Regions from separate parts of the Lichenibacterium dinghuense genome, predicted to be linked through region 4. Evidence: riboswitches for the same ligand, from Rfam matches in the RefSeq annotation. Region 4 holds a riboswitch; each other region holds the start of a gene.

Region 1 (4,852 bases), 1.9 Mb from region 4:
GAGCTCAAGCGGGCGCTGGCGGAGTCGCTGGATCCGCCCTCGACGCCCGCCGACGAGATGCGCCGCACCCTCGGCGAGGTCGGGGCGGATGTCGGCCACGCGGTGGACGCTGTGCTCGACGCACAGGAGGCGGCGCTCCGGTCGCTGCGAACGCCGGGGACGCGCGACGCCCTCGCAACCGCGGTTGCGGCGCTCGCCGGCTCGGAGCGGATCGCCCTGTTCGGGATCGGCCCGACCGCCCACCTCGTCCGCTACGCGGCCGTGCCGCTCGGCCGCGCCGGCCGGCGCACGCTGCTGCTCGACCGCACCGGCCGCGGCCTCGCCGACCAGCTCCTCGATCTCGGTCGCGGCGACGCCCTGCTGGCACTCGCCTACGGGCGGCCCTATCGCGAGATCGCCGTCGTGCTCGGCGAGGCGCGGCGGCTCGGCCTGCCGGCCGTGTTGATGACGGGCGAGGGCGACCATCGCCTCGCGGCGCTGGCCGACGTGGTGCTGGCGGTGCCGCGCGGGGCCGCGGGCCGGGCCGCGCTGCACGGGGGCACGCTGGCGGCGCTGGAAGCCCTCGTTCTCGGGCTGACGGCGGCGGCCGGCGACGGTGCGCTCGCGACGCTCGACCGGCTCGGCACGCTGCGCGCGGAGCTCGACCCGCCGCGGCGGGGCCGGACCGAGGGAGGCCGCCGTGGCTGACGCGCCCTCATCGCATGCCGCCCGCCGCCGTCGCCGCGTCGCGCTCGTCCTGGCCGCGCTGCTCCTCGGGCCGCCCCTGTCGGTCGCGGGCTGGGCCGGCCTGCTCCGCCTGACCGGCAACGTCCACGAGTTCGAGCCGGGGATCTACCGCTCGGGCCAGCTCGGCGCCGGCCGGCTGTCGTCCTTCATGGCCGAGCACGGCATCGCCACCGTCATCAACCTGCGCGGGGCCAACCCGGGCCGGCCCTGGTACGACGCCGAAGCGGAAGCCGTGCGCCGCGCCGGGGCCGCCTATGTGAGCGTGCCGCTGTCGGCCAATCACGAGCCGGATGCAGCGACGCTGGCAGCCCTGGTGCGTGATCTCGAGGGCGCGAAGGCGCCGCTGCTGATCCACTGCGAGGCGGGGGCGGATCGCTCCGGCCTCGCGGCCGCGCTCTACGAGCGCCTGGTGCTCCATCGCTCCCCCGAGGTAGCCGCCGGGCAGCTCTCCTTCCGCTACGGCCATTTCCCCTGGCTGATCAGCCGGTCCGGCGCGATGGACCGCACCTTCGCGAAGGTCGTCGGCAAGGGCATACCCGATTGAGCGGCGCGGGACAGGCCCGGCCAGGGCGCGGCGCGGCGGCCTCGCGCCGAACCGTCGTCGAACCGACTGGGTTAGGGGCTGATGCGAAGGCTGGCTCCGCGACGTCGAGGCCAACAGATGAGGATCGCTATGCTTCAGAGACGCGCCGTGAGCGCCGACGACAGCCACCTCGCCGTCTTCGAGGTCGACGGAGAGGAACTGAGGGCGGAAACCTGTGTGCCCTTCGCGCAGGTCGCGAACGACGCCGCGGGGATCATCGACGTCGTCCTGAAGGCGCCGAGCGGCCGCTTCGTCCGGGTCACGACCGTGGCCGACGGACCGGCCAGCCCCAACTCCTTGCATCGGGGGTGGTACGTCGCGAAGGTCATCGACGCGTTCGACGCCAATCTGCTCAGGGAGAGTTGGGCCGTCCAGACCGAGCAGCCGCGGGCGCAGGCGTCTCGCCCTCTCGTATGATCTTCAGGCATCGTGGCCAAATCCGGCATGCCTGTGACGTCCGACGCATTGATACCAGCGGTCGAAACTCCCAACCGCTGGCCAGTGCGAGTGCACGCCGCCGCTTGTGCGACGTAACCCGTCAGAATGCGTCAGCATTTTGACGGCTGGCGTGATGCCGCGAGGATCGTGGTCCGCTTCCATGCACGGACGGGAAAGGTGTCTTTCGGAGCTGGCCCGGCGGGGAACCTTCGACGGCGTCGTGGAGTTTGAAAGGTACTGGTCTTCGACCGGAGGGGATGGGGTTCCCCGTAAACGCCGCGTGGCTGATGACTCCTGCCGGACTGGGACCGGGAGCATTCGCCGTGGACGATTCGACCGCAACAACTCCAAGCTGTGAGGCCTCCTTCCCGGTCTTCGTGAGCCTGCTCTGGCGAACCGAAGCAGAGGCGCAAGAGGCCGCTCGTCCGCCCGACTGTTTTCACGACCTCGCCCTCGATGGCTTCGTGGCCGGGCTGATCGCGGGGCGCGAGCAGCACGCGCTGGCGCCGCTGTACGGGGCGCCGCTCGTCGAGATCGAAGCCGTCCGTCATCGGCAGGCAGTCGTCCGGGACCTGTACGACGAGGCGACGGCCCGGGTCTGCGAGGCGTTCTCCGACGCCATGCAAAGCGTCCGCGATAGCTTTGCGCAGGCCGACCGGCGTCGCCACGAGCTGCGGAAGCGTCGTCTCCTGCTCGCCGGGCTCGAACGCTATTGCGAGGGCCTCGCGACCTTCGCCCATGCGCTCGGCCGGTGCTCCCGCTCGTCGTCTGGCCTCCGCAGCCTCGGCGAATTCCTGTCCGCTCTCGTCGGAAGTGAGGCCTTTGGCGCGCTCCGTCGCGAGACGGAGGCAGTCGCGGCCGGCCTCGCCGCTGTGCGCTACGACGTAAAGGTCTACGGCGGCGGCCTGCGGGTCGAGCGGCACGGGGGCGGCCACGATCAGGGCGCCGAGGTCGAGGCGCTTTTCGCCAAGTTCCGCCAGGACACGCCAGCCGAACGGTCGCCCGAGCCGCGCGACGCTCCCGACCTCAACTCCGTCGAGGACGTGATCCTGGAGTTCGTGGCACGCCTCCAGCCCGAACTCTTCGCCCGTCTGGCCGCGCTGGCGAAGGGCGCCCGGGGCGCGATCGGTGCGACGCTGTGCCGTGTCGACCGCGAACTCCAGTTCTTCCTCGCCTACCGCGACGCCATCGCGCCCCTGCGGCGCGCCGGCCTGCGCTTCTGCCTGCCTACGGTGACGTGCGAGAAAGCCGTGTCGAGCCGGGACGGCTTCGACGTCGTGCTGGCGACGCGGCTCGTCCGGGAAGGGGCGCCGGTCGTCACCAACGGCTTCGACCTCGCGGCCGGCGAGCGCATCCTTCTCGTGTCGGGCCCGAACCAGGGGGGCAAGACCACCTTCGCCCGCGCCTTCGGCCAGATGCATCACCTCGCCAGCCTCGGGCTGCCCGTGCCGGGCAGCGCCGCCACGCTCCACCTCGCCGACGCCGTCCTCACCCACTTCGAGCGCGAGGAGAGCGTCGCGGACCGGCGTAGCAAGCTCGAGGACGACCTCGTCCGGGTGCGCGACCTGCTCGGGGCCGCGACGTCGGCCTCCGTCATCGTGCTCAACGAGATCTTCAGCTCGACCACCCTCGACGACGCCGTGTTCCTGGCCGGCGAGGTGCTCCGGCGCGTCGTCGCCCTGGACGCCCTCTGTGTGCTGGTGACGTTCCTCGACGAGCTGGTCGCGCTCAGTCCCACGATCGTCAGCGCCGTCAGCACGGTGGTGCCGGACGACCCCGCGCGCCGCACCTTCGAGATCGTGCGGCGGCCCGCCGACGGGCGCAGCTACGCGCTCGCGATCGCCGAGAAGCACAGGCTGACCTATGCGGCCCTGAGCGACCGCCTCCACTTCTGAAGCACCGACGCGAGCCGAACGCCATGCAGGCCCTGCTGCTCCACCCCGACCGCGACTTCGACTGGGACCGCCCGGACCCTCCCGGGACCGGCGATCTCGTCCGCGACCTCGCGCTGACCACCCTCGTCGACGCGATGGCCAAGGGTGACGAGCGCCTGCGCGATGCGGCGCGTGCCGTGCTGCTCGCCGGTACCCCCGATCTCGCCACCATCCGGCACCGCCAGGAAGTGCTGCGCGACGCCATCGCCCGCCCAGAGGTGATCCGGGAGCTCTACGGGCTGACCGTCGACGCCATCGAGGCCGAGCGCAAGGGCGGCATCGGCGCCCTCTTCCGCTCGCCTTCCATGGTGCTGACCCGCGCCGTCGAGCTGATGGGCGTGCTCTCGGGCTTCCTCCGGCGCCTGCGTGCCGTGGCGGACCGGGAAGGCACCGCTTTCCGCTCGGCGGGACTCGCCACCCTGTTCTCGATGCTGCGCCGCGAGCTCGACGAGCGTTACCTCGCCGGAGTCGACCGCACCCTGAATCGCCTGACCTTTCCGGGCGGCGTACTGATGAGCGCACGCCTCGGCCCGGGCAACGCCGGGCAGGATTACACCCTGCGCCGGGCCGACCTGCGCCGGGACCGTCTGGCGCGGCTCGTCGGCCGCGCCCCCGAGGGCTACGACTTCACGCTCGCGCCGCGCGACGAGAGCGGGGCACGCGCGCTGGCCGAGCTGCGCGATCGCGGCGTGGCGGTCGCGAGCGGCGCCGTCGCGCGCTCGACCGAGCACGTCATCGGCTTCTTCCGCGCGCTGCGCTCCGAACTCGCTTTCTACGTCGGCGCGCTGAACCTCCACGAGGCGCTCGCGGCAGCAGGCAGCCCGACCTGCTTTCCGGAGGCGAAGCCGCCCGGCGACCGCGCGCTCTCGGCCGATGGCCTGTGCGATCCCTGCCTGGCCCTCGGGCTCGGGCACGGGATCGTCGGCAACGCGCTGGAGGCGGACGGTCGCGACCTCGTCATCGTCACGGGCGCCAACCGGGGCGGCAAGTCGACCTTCCTGCGCAGCCTCGGTCTCGCCGCTCTGATGATGCGCTGCGGCCTGTTCGTGGCGGCGCGGTCCTTCGCGAGCGAGGTACCGGAGCGCGTCTTCACGCACTGGCGCCGCGAGGAGGACGCCTCGCTCCGCAGTGGCAAGTTCGACGAGGAGCTCGCGCGCATGTCGGCCATCGC
Region 2 (3,974 bases), 1.8 Mb from region 4:
ACCCGAACCGGCACGGGCCGGACAGTGAGCCACTCATGACACTGGAACAGCTCCGCATCTTCGTGGCCGTGGCGGAACGCTGCCACGTCACCCGCGCCGCCGAGGCGCTCAACATGGCGCAGTCGGCCGTCAGCGCGGCCGTCTCGGCCCTCGAAGGCCGGCACGGGGCCACGCTGTTCCACCGCGTCGGGCGCGGCATCGCGCTCACCGAGGCGGGCGCGCTCTTTCTTGGCGAGGCCCGCGCCGTGCTGGCCCGCGCCGAGGCGGCCGAGCGCGTGCTAGCCGAGCTGAGCGGGCTCAAGCGCGGCACGCTCAACGTCTACGCGAGTCAGACGATCGCGAGCTATTGGCTGCCGCGCCACCTCGTCGCCTTTCGCCGGACCCACCCGGGCATCGACCTGCGCCTGCGGATCGGCAACACCGCCGAGGTGGCGGCGGGTGTCCGGGAGGGAGCCGCCGATATCGGCTTCGTCGAGGGCCATGTCGACGACCCCGCGCTGCTCGCCGAGGAGGTCGCGCGCGACCGGCTCGTGGTGGTCGTGGCCCCCGGTCACCCCTGGGCCGAACGGCCGGCCGTGGCGCCGGACGCCTGGCCGGACAGCGATTGGGTGCTGCGCGAGCGCGGCTCGGGCACGCGCTCGATCTTCGAGGCCGCCGCCGTCGCGGCCGGCGTGCTGGAACGCCTGCCGATCGCCTGCGAGCTGCCGTCCAACGAGGCCGTGCGGGGCGCCGTCGAGGCCGGTCTCGGCGCGACGGCGCTCTCGGCCTCTGTGGCGGCGCCGTCGATCGAGGCGGGATTGCTGGTGCAGGTCGGCTCGCCGCTGCCGGAGCGCGCCTTCACGGCGCTGCGCCACCGCGACCGCTACCGCAGCCGCGCCGAGGAGGCCTTCCTCGACGTGATGCGTGGGCGGGGGGCGGCCCCGTGACGGCGCCGACCCGGGCGGGCCTCCGCCCGGCATCCTGGTGCCATCGGCCGCGACTGGCGGCCTTCAACGCCCGACACACCGGCGGAGAGCCCCGATGAACCGTCTCTTCGCCACCACGTCGACCTGGATCGCCAATGCGGCGGGGCGCCCGGCGGTGTTCGCGCTCGCCTTCGCGGTCGTCCTGCTGTGGTCCGTCGCTGGACCCGCCCTCGGCTTCTCCGACACGTGGCAGCTCATCATGAACACGGTCAGCAGCGTCGTCACGTTCCTGATGGTGTTCCTGATCCAGAACGCCCAGAACCGCGACAGCGAGGCCATGCACGCCAAGCTCGACACGCTGCTGGCCGCGCTGGTGGCGGCCGACAACCGATACATCGGCATCGAGCGCATGACCGATCGTGAGATCGAGGCGATCAGGGCGCGCTTCGGCCCGAAGCCGTGCCCCGACCCGGAAGCGTGAGGCCGCCGTGACATCCCCGGACCAAAATCGGACCCCTTCGAACGACGGCGCCGACCAGGGTGAGACGAATGCGCCCGACGCTGCGGCGCGGCGGCCCGGGGCCTTCGTGCTGCTGTGCGCCATCGGCTTCCTCGGCCGCCTCAGCTACGAGATGGCGCGCAGCCCGCTCACGGCCTTGTACGCCGCGCATCTCGGCGCCCCGGCCGCGGTCATCGGCCTGCTGGTCGCGGCCGTCACGGTCACCGGCATCTTCGTCAAGCTCCCATCGGGCGCACTGGCCGACCTGTTCGGCTTCCGGCGACTGATGCTGGCGGGCCTCTGCGTGAAGGCCACGGCGCCATTCCTCTATCTGGTCGTCGCGGCTTGGCCGCAGCTCCTCGCCCTGCGCCTCTACCACGGCCTGTCGACTGCGCTCTATGCACCTGCCGCCTCGGCCCGCGTGGCGAGCCTCTACCCGGAGGCGCGCGGGCGCCGGTTGGGCCTCTACGGCGCGGCCGAGAACGCCGGGGTGGTGCTCGGTCCGGTGTTGGGCGCCGCGGTGCTGGCGTGGGTTGGGTTCACTCCGGCCTTCGTCGTGTCGGGGCTGATCGGCGTCGCGGCCCTGCTCGCCCTGCTGCCGTTGCCGGGCGGCGGCGCCCCGGAGCGGAGCGGCGCCTCCCGACACGTGCTCGCGGATCTCCGCCGCGGGCTCGCGCAGATCCTCGGCGACCCGGGCATCCGTCTCGCCAGCCTCGCCGAGGGCGCGCTCTACGCGGGCGTGGGCATGCTGCAGGCCTACCTTCCCCTCTACGCGACCGGCATCGGCATCCGCGTCGTCGATGTGGGATGGCTGTTCGGCGTGCAGGGCGTCGCTTCCATCCTGCTCCGCGGACCGATGGGCGCCCTCGGGGACCGCGTCGGCCGGCATCCGGTCATCGTGTCGGGGATGAGCCTCTGCATCCTCTGTCTGGCGGCGGTCCCGTGGTGCAGCGACTATGCCGGGCTCCTCGCCCTTTGCGCCGCGTTCGGGGCCGGCACCGCCATGGTGACGCCGTCCACCACCGCGCTGATCGGCGACCGCGCCACCCGGGGCGGCTACGGCGCGGCGATGGGCGTCTTCGGCAGCCTGTGGGACGTCGGCCACGCGGGCGGCCCCATCTTAGCTGGTCCCCTCATTGGGTGGCTCGGCTACAGGATCGCCTTCCCCATCGTCGCCGCCGCCATCGCATCGGCGCTCGCCTGCTTCGTCCTCGGCGGGGACCGCGCTTTCGGACGACCCCCCATGTCGAAATGAGGTGAAAGGGGGCTTGCCGGGTCAGCGCCGAAGCGTTACGTTGATGATACCGGGATGGGGTTCCCGTTTAACTGCCTTGTGGCTGATGACTCCTGCTTAGGCCCGTTTTGGGAAAAGCAGAGGTGCGCCATGCAGGCTAACTCCCCCACCCTCGATCAGCTTTTAGACGAACCTATCGTTCGTCTCATGATGGCAGCTGATCGCGTCGACGAGCGCGACCTGCGTGCGGTGATCACCCGTGCGTCCGAAGCGGTTTTGGGTCTGAAATCCGACGGCCTGACTGTCGATTGCCGGCCGTCGATCCGCCTCCTCCTCACCGGGGAGGCCTGAGATGGCGTCCCGCATCGCCGATATCCGGACGCTGGAGATCCTCGACTCCCGCGGCAATCCCACTCTCGACGTCCAAGTGACGCTGGAGAACGGCCTCGTGGGCTCGGCCTCGGTTCCAGCCGGCGCGTCCACCGGCTCGGCAGAGGCGCGCGAGCGCCGGGACCGCGACGCTGCTCGCTACGCCGGCCGCGGCATGATCGGCGCGATGTCGAGCGTCGAGGATCGGATCCGCCCCAAGCTCATCGGTCACGATCCCCGGCGGCAGGCGATGCTCGATCACATGATGTGCCGGCTCGACGGCTCCCCGGACAAGCGGGAGCTGGGTGCGAATGCGATCCTCGGCACCTCGCTCGCCATCGCCCGAGCCGCAGCTCTCGACGCCGGCCTGCCGCTCTACGCCTATCTCGGCGGGGTCGCGGCGCGGCGCCTGCCGATGCCGATGCTGAACGTCATCAACGGCGGCGCGCATGCCGACAGCGGCCTGGACATGCAGGAGTTCATGGTGGTGCCGGTCGGCGCGCCGACGTTTTCCGAGGCCCTGCGCTTCGGCGTCGCGGTCTATGCCGCGCTGAAGGCGCTGCTCGGGGCGGCCGGCCAGTCGACCGCGGTCGGGGACGAGGGCGGCTTCGCGCCCCGCCTCGCCGGGGCCGTGGAAGCTTGCGATCTCCTTGTCGAGGCGATCCGCCGGGCCGGCCTGGAGCCCGGTCGCGACGTCGCCATCGCGCTCGACCCCGCCGCGACGGGGTTCCGCGACGGCGACGGCTATGCCCTCCGGGACGGGGGTGGCCGGCTGTCGTCCGGAGCGCTGCTCGACCTCTACGGCCGGCTCGCCGCCGCCTACCCGATCGTGTCGATCGAGGACGGCTTCGCCGAGGACGACTGGGACGGGTTCCGCGACCAGACGGCGGCGGCCGGCGGTCGCCTCCAGATCGTCGGCGACGACCTCTATGCGACGAACCCGGCCCTCATCGGCCGCGGCATCCGC
Region 3 (4,852 bases), 1.8 Mb from region 4:
CTGGTCGTTCTCGGCCTCGTCAGCCTCGCGCTGATCCGCGTGATGGGCGTCGCCTGACGGGCGCCGTGCGGGCATCAGTCCTCCTCGATGCTGGCCTGAACGATGGGCACGGCGCCGCCGTTCAGTGCCGCGCCGGCGAGGTGGCCGAGCGCCACGGAGGCCAGGCACAACGCGACCGAGGCCGCGACGTTGACCGCGGCGCGGCCGTAGGCGCCGGCGCGCAAGAGGTCGAGCGTCTGCAGGCTGAAGGAGGAGAAGGTCGTGAACCCGCCGCAGAAGCCCACCATGACGAACAGGCGGGCGACCTCGGGCGCCGGATAGCGGCCGTGCGCCAGCGTCAGCGTGCCGAACAGCCCGATGACGAAGGAGCCGGCGACGTTGATGACCACCGTGCCCCAGGGCAGCGTGCCGCTGATCGGCGCGAGGGCCAGTGCCAGCAGATAGCGCGCCACGGTGCCGAGCGCGCCGCCCGCCGCCACGGCGAGGACCGTCACGAGGTCCATGGCGCACGCTCGGTGTTCGCGCCAGCTGCTGCCTGCGCTGTCCTCATGAGGAAGACACCGTCTCTTTCCCTTCGCATGCTGATCCGCTCTGCCGTTCCGCCGCTCACCAGTTCATCGTGCTCCAGCCCGTCACTTGACCGGGCTGCATGTCGAGCAGCGCGAACACCTTGTCGGGCACGCGCTCGACGTCGAGGACCTCCGCGAAGGGGTCGTGGTTGCGCAACCCCTTCTCGGCCTCGGCCCGGTCATCGACCGCCACGATGTAACAGAGCAGCCGCTCGTGGCGGCGGCACCAGAACTTCCATCCACCTCGTTCCATTCCCTGCTCCCAGTTCAAAGCCCCGCGCCGTCAGTGCACGAGGAATACCGGCATCGTCGCCTCGCGCAACACGGTCTCGCTGACACTGCCGAACAGCCAGTCGAGCAAGCGCCCGCGCCGGAACGCGCCCATCACGAGCCAATCCGCGTCCCCGGCGGCCGAGAGCAACGCGTCCCCGCGCGAGCTTTCCTCGGCGTCCACCGCCGAGAAGTCGGCGGCGAGGCCGAGATCGCGAAACAGCGCTCGCGCGCCGTCCAGGGCGGCGTCGTCGCCTCCGTCGATAGCCAGGATCCGGATGGCCTCGGCCCGCTCCAGCCAGGGCCGCGCGTCCGCGATCCCGCGGCGACAGGCTACATCCTCGTGCCAGCCGACCGCGATGCGGCGCACCGGCCGGTGCCGCCAGCCGCGGGGCACGACCAGCACCGGGCGGCCGGTGTCGAACAGCGCCGCGTGGAGGGCTTCCTGCGCCTCGCCCGCATAATGCCGCTCGGGCACGGCAGCGGCGATCAGCGCCGCGCCGGCGGCGTGGGCGTCGATGGCCGTCGTCTCGGTTCCCCCCGCGTCGATCCAGCGGAAGCCCGCAGGGCCGAGCGCGGCCACGACCGCGTCGTAGGCGTCACGCACGGCCCGACGCTCCTCCGCCTCCCCGCGCAGGATAGCGGCGCGGCGGTCGTCGGTGAGGATCTCCTCGGTCGGCAGGATGGTGGAGGCGGGATCGACGGCGACGTGCAGCGCCGCGACCTCCCCCCCGACGGCCTCGGCGGCCGCGAGAGCGGCTTCCAGGCAGGAGCGGACGCCGTGCCGATCGGCCAGCACGGCCAGGATGGTCGTCGTCATGTCCATGCCTCCGTTCGATCGAACATCGTGCTCCAAGCGCCGCGGCGGGACAGCAACATGGCCGGCGCCTGGTGAGCGTCTCTCCGCTGTTCCGCACCGTCCCGTCCGTCGGCCGGGCCAGTCCCCCCCGACGACAGCGAGACGGGGTGGGCCATGGATCGGAACGCGACGAGCAGCGTCGCGAGATCCGCCTCCAGATCATCCTCTTCGACGGCGAAGGGTTCACCCCTACGGTATCGATCGTCGATCATGTCCTCCCCCCGTATCTTACGCCGACAGTCAAGTCCTGCTCTGCAAGACAATCCAATTGGCTTCTCCGATGATCTCGTCCGCTCCGCTCGATCGATGGCGCGAACTCAGCGGGACACGAGCAGGGCCGTCGAGGAATCGTCGATCAGGCGGGCGAGAAGCGTAAGCACGGTCGGTGCCCGCCAGTGGGCCGGCCCTCCGAGACCGACCACGATCAGGTCGGCCCCGACCCGCCGCGCCAGCGGCGCGAGGGCGCTGTCGGCATCGTCGACGCTCGTCTCCGCCCGGACCCTGACGCCGCGACCGGCGAGACGGCGCATCACGGTCGCCGGCGACCCGTCGTCGAGCGGGACGAGCACGACCTCGTCCGCGGTCTTCAGCAGCGGCATCGCGTCGTGGATCGCACGCGTGCTGGCGCGGTCCGCCCGCCAAGGGAGGAGGATGCGCCGCCCCGCTGGCCCCGCGCTCCCGTCGGCCTCGATCAGCACGGGAGGGCCGAGGGCGCCGAGCGCGGGTGCAGAGACGCCGGAACGATGAGGCGAAGTCGCGGCACCCCGTCCGGCGATCACGAGATCGGCCGACAGCGTGCGTTCGAGCAGCCCGGCCGGATCGGTCGGGGCCATCTCGTGGTGCCCATCGACCCTGCCGAGCCGGAACGCGGCCCGCATGTCCTCGACGAATTCGAGGGAGGTCGGAGACGTCGCCATGCCGAGCGCATCGGGCGCACACAGGTCGAGCACGCGGAGGCGCGCCCGGCAGGCGGCCGCGCGCGAGACGGCCTTGGCCAGCAGCGCCGGAGCGCCCGGCGTCGTCGAGTCGAGGCAGACGATCAGATCCACGACCATGCCGCTTCCTCCCCGTCCTATGGTGTTCCGCTCAATGAGACAGCAGCACGGGCAGGAGGTCTTGGCCGAGCAGGTCCTGCGTCGCGCCGCCGAACAGGCGCTCGGCGATACGCGGATGGCCGTAGGCGCCCGCGACGATGAGGTCCGAGCGCTCGCGGTCGAGGCTGGCGAAGAGGGCCGACAGCCAGTCGCCGCGGCCGTCGTCGCGCCAGCCGTCGACGACCACCTCCGCGCCGTGTCGATGCAGGTGGGCGGCGAACCCTTCCACCGCCGCGTCGCCCAGTCCGTAGCGGGCGTCGAAGGTGAACAGGGCCGTGCGTACGGCATCGCGCAGGAAGGGCAGCGCGTCGTGCGCCGCGCGGGTCGCCTCGCCGGTGCCGTTCCAGGCGACGGTCGGACGTCGGCCGATCGCGCGGGCGGCGTCCCAGCCGACGGGGAGCAACAGGAGCGGCACGCCCGCGGCGAGCAGAAGGCGGCCGGGGAAGTCGACCGGCACCGCTCCGGCGTTTCGCCGATCCGGCTGGGTCACGACGAGCAGGTCCGCGTCATGAGCGAAGAAATCGCGCGCGGCACTCGCGTCGGGCGGAACGTCGCGGTGGCCGTGGGCGACGCCCGCCCGCGAAGCGGCCTCCTCAAAGGAGGACTGCAGACTGTCCCGGCAGAGCTGCCAATCTCCGTCGAACGACACCGCGGGAACGAGGTTCACGGCGGTGAGGCGGGCTTCGAACCTGCGCGCCAGCTCGACGGCGGCATCGACCCGCGCCGACGTCGCCGATCCAGTGTCCAAGTAGACGACGATGTCACGATAAGTCATTTCACCCTCCGTCGGTCGATTGCGGAAGGCGTAGCTCCGCATCTACCAGCAATGTCGTGCAGAAGTGATCAGCCCTGGAGGCGGTCGAAGGCGGACTCCATCGCCCGATGTCTCGACCCGGGAAATGTAGTCTGACTCTGACCATCACGGCGGGCTCCACTCTGTGGTCTCGCTCGCGTCGGCCCTCACGAGGAGGGCGGCCGCGACCGGCGCCGCCGCCACGACGAAGAACCCCGCCTCGCCCCACCACAGCAGGACGCTGGCCCCGGCCAGCGCGCCGAGGATGAAGCCGGCGAAGAGAGAGCCCGACTTGGCGAGCCGCACCTCGTCGGTCCGCCGGGGGCCGTCGCGGCGCGTCCCGCCCGCGACGTCGAAGACGAGGTGGCCGATCTCCCGGCCGAGGTCGGTCACCATGCCGGTGACGTGGGTGGTGCGGACCTGGTCGCCGAGCAGCGCGCTGCTGGTCGCGTTTTGCTGGCCCATGGCGAAGGCGAGCAGCAGCACGGCCGCGAACTCGGCACCCCCGCCCCGGCCGCAAGCCGCCAGGGCCAGGCCGGCCGACGCCACCAGGATGCCCTCGACGATCAGCAGGGACCGCAGCGTGCCCGTTTCCGGTCGCCCCTCTCGGATCGCGATGAACAGCCCGCAACCGACCGCGCCGGAGAGGAAGCTCGCGACCAGCGCGATGCCGAGCATCGCGGCATTGCCCCGCCCGTGCATGAGGTGACCCATCACGGAGGTGGTGACGCCCGAAACGTGGGACGTGTCCCGCCCCGTCGCGGCGACGCCGATGCCGTTGACGGCACCGGCCACGAGGGCCAACCATGCCGCCACGACGGGCTGCGCCGCGACGGGGCGGGACACCATCAGCGCGGGGCCGCGAGGCTGTGAAGCCACGCGAGGACATCCGCATAGCGCGTCTCCGCGGCTGTCCGGCTCGTGAACTTGCGCCGGCTGGTCAGCGTCTCAGCGGCGTCGTCGGTATCGGGATCGAAACTGGGCAGATACCGAACGGTCACCTCGAACTCGCCGTCGACGAGCCTGTCCATCTCGACCTTCTCGGTTTCGTCGCCTGCCCCGGCGACCTCTTCCTTGATCTCGTTCTCTGGCATGGTGATGTTATCCTCTGATGGTTGTTATTTCCGACAATCGCCGGGAGGGCCGTTGCAGGTGGAAGAACCTCGGACGTGATCGCCCGATCCGTGTCGGTCCGTCACACCGCGAAGGGGTTCCTGAAGTCGGGGTCGCCGAGTTCGCGCTCGATCGCCAGTAAGCGATTGTATTT
Region 4 (4,852 bases):
ATCTTCGCGAGGGAAATCGGCCGCCCCTTCCCTTCGACGATCATCCGCCTCGCGGGGACGCGAAGCTGCGTCCGCCGGCTGCGCGCCCCTCCCCTGGTCCGACCGGACGCCGCGGGTGTCGAGGTGGGTGCGACCCGTCGACGGACGGGAGGACGCCACGCTTGCGCTCGCTCCCCGATCGGCGCCGTCGCTCGACGGTCCACGCATCCTGGATCGAGGCCGGGATCGCCGGGATCATGCGTCCGCCCCCGTCGTGCCGTAGGATCCCGCGGCTTCCGACGTGGAACCACCTTCGGCTCGATTGACAACGTTCACGAAGCGCATTTCAATCCGCTCGCTTCAAGCAGGCGGTGGGGTCCGCCTTGTAACCGCCCGTTGGGCCGATGACTCCTTCCGATCCTCGATCTCGGGGAGGAAGGAGTGCGGGCGAAGATGGCGGACCTTGTCTTCCGAAGTGAGCCGGGACCCACGACGGGTGGGGCGTGAACTTGCGCGACGCCTCGCTGCAGGTCGCTCAGGTCGCGACCGTGCTCGCGCTGTCACCCCTGATCCAGGGACTAATCCAGCAGTTCGAGGAAAGGGTCCAGCGCGGCCAAGGGCCGGGCTCTCCGAGGCCCATGCCTGACCATTCGCGGACGGCTCGCCTGACCGCCTCGGCCCTGGACACCGATGGAGCCATGATCCGAGCCACTGAATCCGCCACGATCCCCATCGGCGTGCTCCCTGGAGGTGTCGCGCTCGCTTGCCGGAGGGCTGTCCCGAAGTTCGAGCTTGAGGAAGGCATCGCGGTCAGACGTTGAAGTTCCAACCCTCAACCGTAGCTGTCGCGCTAACGTTCGTTGCCGGCAGCGTGGACGGGCTCACCCTCATCGTGGTCGGCCGTTTCGCCTCGCACATGACCGGGACGACATCGATGCTTGTGCACGACCTCGCGCGAGGCCGGCTCGCGGTCGGCATGGCGGCTCTCGGGGCCTTGTTCGCGTTCGCTTCCGGAGCATCGGTCGCGGGGCTCCTGGTCGGGGATCGTACTTCGGACAGGCAGGTCGAACGTTTGCCGTTGCTCCTGGTGATCGAGGCGGTGAGCTTGATCGGCGCCGGTGTGGTGGGCGATGGGGGCTCCAACGACGTCGCCGTCATGCTCGCGCTGTCGGCCTTCGCCATGGGTGTCCAGAACGCCTCCTCCTCCCTCTGTCTGGGCGACCGCGTCCGCACCACGCACCTCACCGGCACATTGACGGATCTGGGGATCGCGGTGGGCCGCCTGGTCCGCGTCGGGAGGATGGGTCCGCACCATCCGCCGATAGCCGAGATGCTTCGGCGGTCCTCATCGCGACTCGCGGCGTTCGCCATCGGCGGCCTCCTCGCCGGGATGGTCGCCCCGGCCGTGGGCAGGCTCGGCCTCCTCGCGCCATCCGCGGTACTGTTCGCCTGCGCCCTGGGCCGCCTGCCTACTCATCGACGGTGATCGATCCCGTCGAGCATCCGGAGGCACGGGCGTGCGATCTCGAACCGACCGACAGCCCGAGCTCGGCCGGCTTGACGCCGCCGGGCGGGCCTCCATAGTCGTTCGCATGAGCGAGCGAACCTCGACGACCGATGATCCCGCGTCCGAGCCCGCCGAGGCCGAGGTCGAGCACCGCGCGATGGAGCTCGCCAAGGCCGACGGTTTGACTTGGGCGGCGCCGGGGACGCCCGAGCATGGCGCGGAAGGCCAGCCCGGCGCGGCGACCAACGACGACCGGGACAGGTATCGCAGGCTTGCACGCGAGCGATTGGAGTCCGAACGCGGATTGATCGTCGGGTGAGCCCCCCAAGGGCCCTCGCGCCGGAGGGCGCGGATGTGATCGTGGACCGTCCCGAGGCTTCCTAGCGGTCCCTGGGGCGATGGATCACTCAGGACGTCCAGCCTGGACGGCGCATCGACGGACCATCGAGCCTTCGTCGCTCCGGCTACCCCGGATTCGGTCGCGTCGGCCGCCACGCACGTTTCGAGCCGCCGTCCCCGGATCCACGCTCGTGGGGAACGCGGCGGGGGAAGCGGTCAGGGTGCGACCTCGACGACGGTCGTCCGCCCCTGCCGTTGCAGCCGAACGGCCGCGTCGCGGACCGAGGCGTGGTGCGTGAAGAGCAGGACCTGCGTCGCCCCGGCGAAGTCCGCGAGGAGATCGAGAGTGGCTTCGGCCCGTCCGTCGTCGAAATGGACCAACAGGTCGTCGGCCACGAACGGCAGCGGTTCGGCGGCGGCGCAGTAGGCCCCGACGCTGGCGAGCCGGAAGGCCAGGAACATCTGGTCCCGCGTGCCCTCGCTCATCGTGGCGACGGGCTGCGGGTCCCCTCCGGTGGAGCGGACCCCCCTCACGATAGGATCGCCTCGGTCGTCCACGTCGGCCGCGGCGCCGGCGTAGGCGCCGCGCGTCATGCGCGAGAACAGGATCCCCGCCTCCCTGACGAGCGGATCCTGGCGCTCGTCCCGGACGACGCGTATGGCCCGGTCGAGTAGGTCCTTGGCGACCTTGAGCTCCACCCATTGTTCCGCCGCGGCGTGCATGTCCGCCACGGCCGCCTCCCGGACCGCGACCAAACCCGCGTCGCCGGGGGACCGGCCATGCCCCCGGAGGATCGCCGTCGTCCGAACCTCCTCGGCGATCGACCCCTCGATCCTGCCGTCGAGAGCGTCGAGACGCCCGGCGATCTCGGACGACTCCGCCCGCACGGCATCGAGGTCGCAGCCCTCGGCTTCCCCACGCAGGAACTGCAGGGGCAGGTCATCGCCGGCGACGCGCGCCGCCTCGCCGAGGGCATCGCGCTCACGCCGCAACACGGCGAGCCGGCGCCCGCGCACCACGGTCGCGCGCAGGCGATCGAGGTCGCGGGCCCCGCCGATCTCGTCCGCGATGGTCGCGAGCCGTCGCCCGAGGGAACCGAGTTCCTCCTCCCAGCCCGCGACGTCGGCCTGGGCCTTGGCCACCTCCGGCCCGAGCGCCTCACGGCCGAGGCGCGCCGCCTCGTTGCCCTCACGGACGCTCAACAGCATGTCCCCCGCCGCCACGGGATCCACGGCCGTGGCGAGTCCGATCCGACCCGCGATCGAGGCGACCTGGCCTCCGAGGGTGGCCTCCTCCTCGTCCATGCGCATGACGAGGGCACGCGCCTGCGCGACCGCCCTCAGGTCACCCCGGGCCCGCTCCCACGCCCCCGCCAGCGCCGCCGTGGACGCGACGGGTTCGTCGGCGCCGACGCCGAGCGCGGCGGTCGCCGCGGCCCACGCGGCGGCCCACTCCCGCCGCTCCCGCTCGACGTCCTGGAGTTCCGCGAGCGACTTCCGCCGCCGTTCCTCCAATCCCGGCATGGCTCCCCGTTCCCTCAGATAGGCCTCGTGCGCGCGGTCGTGCGCGCCGATGGCCGAGGCCACGGCCCGCACGCGGCCGCCGAGCTCCGCGGCGGCATGGGACGCGAGGCCGGCCCGAAGCTCCGCCCACGCGAGGCGCGCCATCGCCGGCGCCAGGTCGCGCAGGGCGGTCTCGGCCACGCGACGTTCCGCGGCGGTCCGGTCGGAAGCTTCCACGATGCCGCGCCGCGCCGCCGCGAACGGCTGGAGCGAGGCGAGTTCCGGCCGCAAGGCGCAGGCTTCGGGGAAAGCGCCGCGGAAGGCCTCCCCGGCCTCGACCAGTTCCCGGTCGAGGCGTCGCGCGGCGCCCTCCGCGGCCTCGACCGCCCCTTGCGCCGTCGCGATCCGTCGCCGGGTCTGCGCGAGGGTGGCGACGCGGTCCGCTTCGGCGACGCGCTTGTCGGCGAGGCGGTCGGCGTCGGCGATGCTCGCGTCGAGGCGCCCGGCCATCGCGTGCCGTTCCGCCTCGGCCGCGGGCGCCTGCCCGCCGACGTACGAGGCGCGGACCGACGCCCAGGCGTCGTCGCGTGTCCGGCGGGCGACGTCGACGGCCTCCCCGTTCGCCACCTCGCCCTCCCCGAGCAGCGCCGCCATCTCCACGCGCGCGGCCTCTCGGTCGGCCATGGCTCGCGCGAGCGACGAGATCACCCGTGCCCGTTCGGCCCTGAGCGCGTCCCGCGCCTTGATCTCGGCACCGACCTGCTCGACGTCGGGGCACGCCAGCCGGCGCACCGCGGCGACGTCCTTCATCCCGAGCTCGACGGCCCGGCCGAGCTGTTCCCCATCGGCACGATCGGCGGCCTCGATCCGCGACGTCGCCGCCGCCCACTCGGACGGGAGCGCCGCGAAGCTGGTCGCCTCGATCCCGAACGGTCGATGGTGTCCCCGGGCGGTCATGGCCTCGAGGCGTCCGGTCGCCTCGGACAGGACGTCGGCCGCCACCGCCGCCTCCTTGCGGGCCGACCGGAGCCGGACGCCGATGCCGGCGTCCCGTTCCGCGAGGTCGACGACGACCCGCAAGATGGGGCGCGTGGGAAGCAGCGCGACGAGGTCCGCGTCCTCCCCGAGGCCGAGGCGATCGCGCAACAGTCCGAGTTGGGCGTCGGCATCCCCGACGTCCCTCTCCCGGGCGGCCCTGTCCCCGCGGAACGCCCGGACGACGGCCAGCCTCGCTTCGACGTCGCGCAATTCCGGCTCCGCCGCGACGAGGACATCGTCGACCTTCAAGCGCTCGCGGCGATCCCACACGTCGGCCAGGCGACCACGGGCCTCGTCCCGACGCCCGAGGGCGGCGGCGTGCGCGTCGAGGAGTGAGCCGCACCTTTCCGGGAAGTCGCCGGACAGATGCGCGACGTCCCCGAAGGCGAGGATCCCCTCCTCCGCCGCGTCGAGCCGCCGCAGGATGGGTACGACGCGCGCGAGGCACCGCAGTCGCGACGCGCGCTCGCCGAGCCCGCGCCTTTC

The links. Region 4 has a riboswitch for fluoride ahead of L7N97_RS12555 (YoaK family protein). Riboswitches for the same ligand answer to the same signal wherever they lie in the genome.
Region 1: linked by a shared signal. The riboswitch ahead of L7N97_RS21190 (MutS-related protein) and the one ahead of L7N97_RS12555 (YoaK family protein) in region 4 are both predicted to bind fluoride.
Region 2: linked by a shared signal. The riboswitch ahead of L7N97_RS21165 (hypothetical protein) and the one ahead of L7N97_RS12555 (YoaK family protein) in region 4 are both predicted to bind fluoride.
Region 3: linked by a shared signal. The riboswitch ahead of L7N97_RS21145 (universal stress protein) and the one ahead of L7N97_RS12555 (YoaK family protein) in region 4 are both predicted to bind fluoride.

The regions. Positions count from the first base shown of each region.
Region 1 covers NZ_JAJLMN010000001.1:4,439,557-4,444,408, reverse strand. Annotated here, with positions in the region: gene L7N97_RS21205 (MurR/RpiR family transcriptional regulator) at 1-687, shown strand, start outside; gene L7N97_RS21200 (tyrosine-protein phosphatase) at 680-1,270, shown strand; gene L7N97_RS21195 (hypothetical protein) at 1,418-1,726, shown strand; fluoride riboswitch at 1,992-2,051, shown strand; gene L7N97_RS21190 (MutS-related protein) at 2,071-3,642, shown strand; gene L7N97_RS21185 (MutS-related protein) at 3,666-4,852, shown strand, end outside.
Region 2 covers NZ_JAJLMN010000001.1:4,435,265-4,439,238, reverse strand. Annotated here, with positions in the region: gene L7N97_RS21185 (MutS-related protein) at 1-28, shown strand, start outside; gene L7N97_RS21180 (LysR family transcriptional regulator) at 36-926, shown strand; gene L7N97_RS21175 (low affinity iron permease family protein) at 1,021-1,386, shown strand; gene L7N97_RS21170 (MFS transporter) at 1,394-2,659, shown strand; fluoride riboswitch at 2,701-2,761, shown strand; gene L7N97_RS21165 (hypothetical protein) at 2,789-2,989, shown strand; gene eno (phosphopyruvate hydratase) at 2,991-3,974, shown strand, end outside.
Region 3 covers NZ_JAJLMN010000001.1:4,430,197-4,435,048, forward strand. Annotated here, with positions in the region: gene L7N97_RS21115 (YeiH family protein) at 1-57, shown strand, start outside; gene crcB (fluoride efflux transporter CrcB) at 75-503, opposite strand; gene L7N97_RS21125 (hypothetical protein) at 607-822, opposite strand; gene L7N97_RS21130 (universal stress protein) at 853-1,659, opposite strand; gene L7N97_RS21135 (hypothetical protein) at 1,656-1,910, opposite strand; gene L7N97_RS21140 (universal stress protein) at 2,016-2,753, opposite strand; gene L7N97_RS21145 (universal stress protein) at 2,785-3,567, opposite strand; fluoride riboswitch at 3,620-3,681, opposite strand; gene L7N97_RS21150 (YoaK family protein) at 3,712-4,464, opposite strand; gene L7N97_RS21155 (hypothetical protein) at 4,434-4,679, opposite strand; gene eno (phosphopyruvate hydratase) at 4,781-4,852, opposite strand, start outside.
Region 4 covers NZ_JAJLMN010000001.1:2,586,752-2,591,603, reverse strand. Annotated here, with positions in the region: fluoride riboswitch at 338-400, shown strand; gene L7N97_RS12555 (YoaK family protein) at 797-1,465, shown strand; gene L7N97_RS12550 (hypothetical protein) at 1,572-1,805, shown strand; gene L7N97_RS12545 (YhaN family protein) at 2,042-4,852, opposite strand, start outside.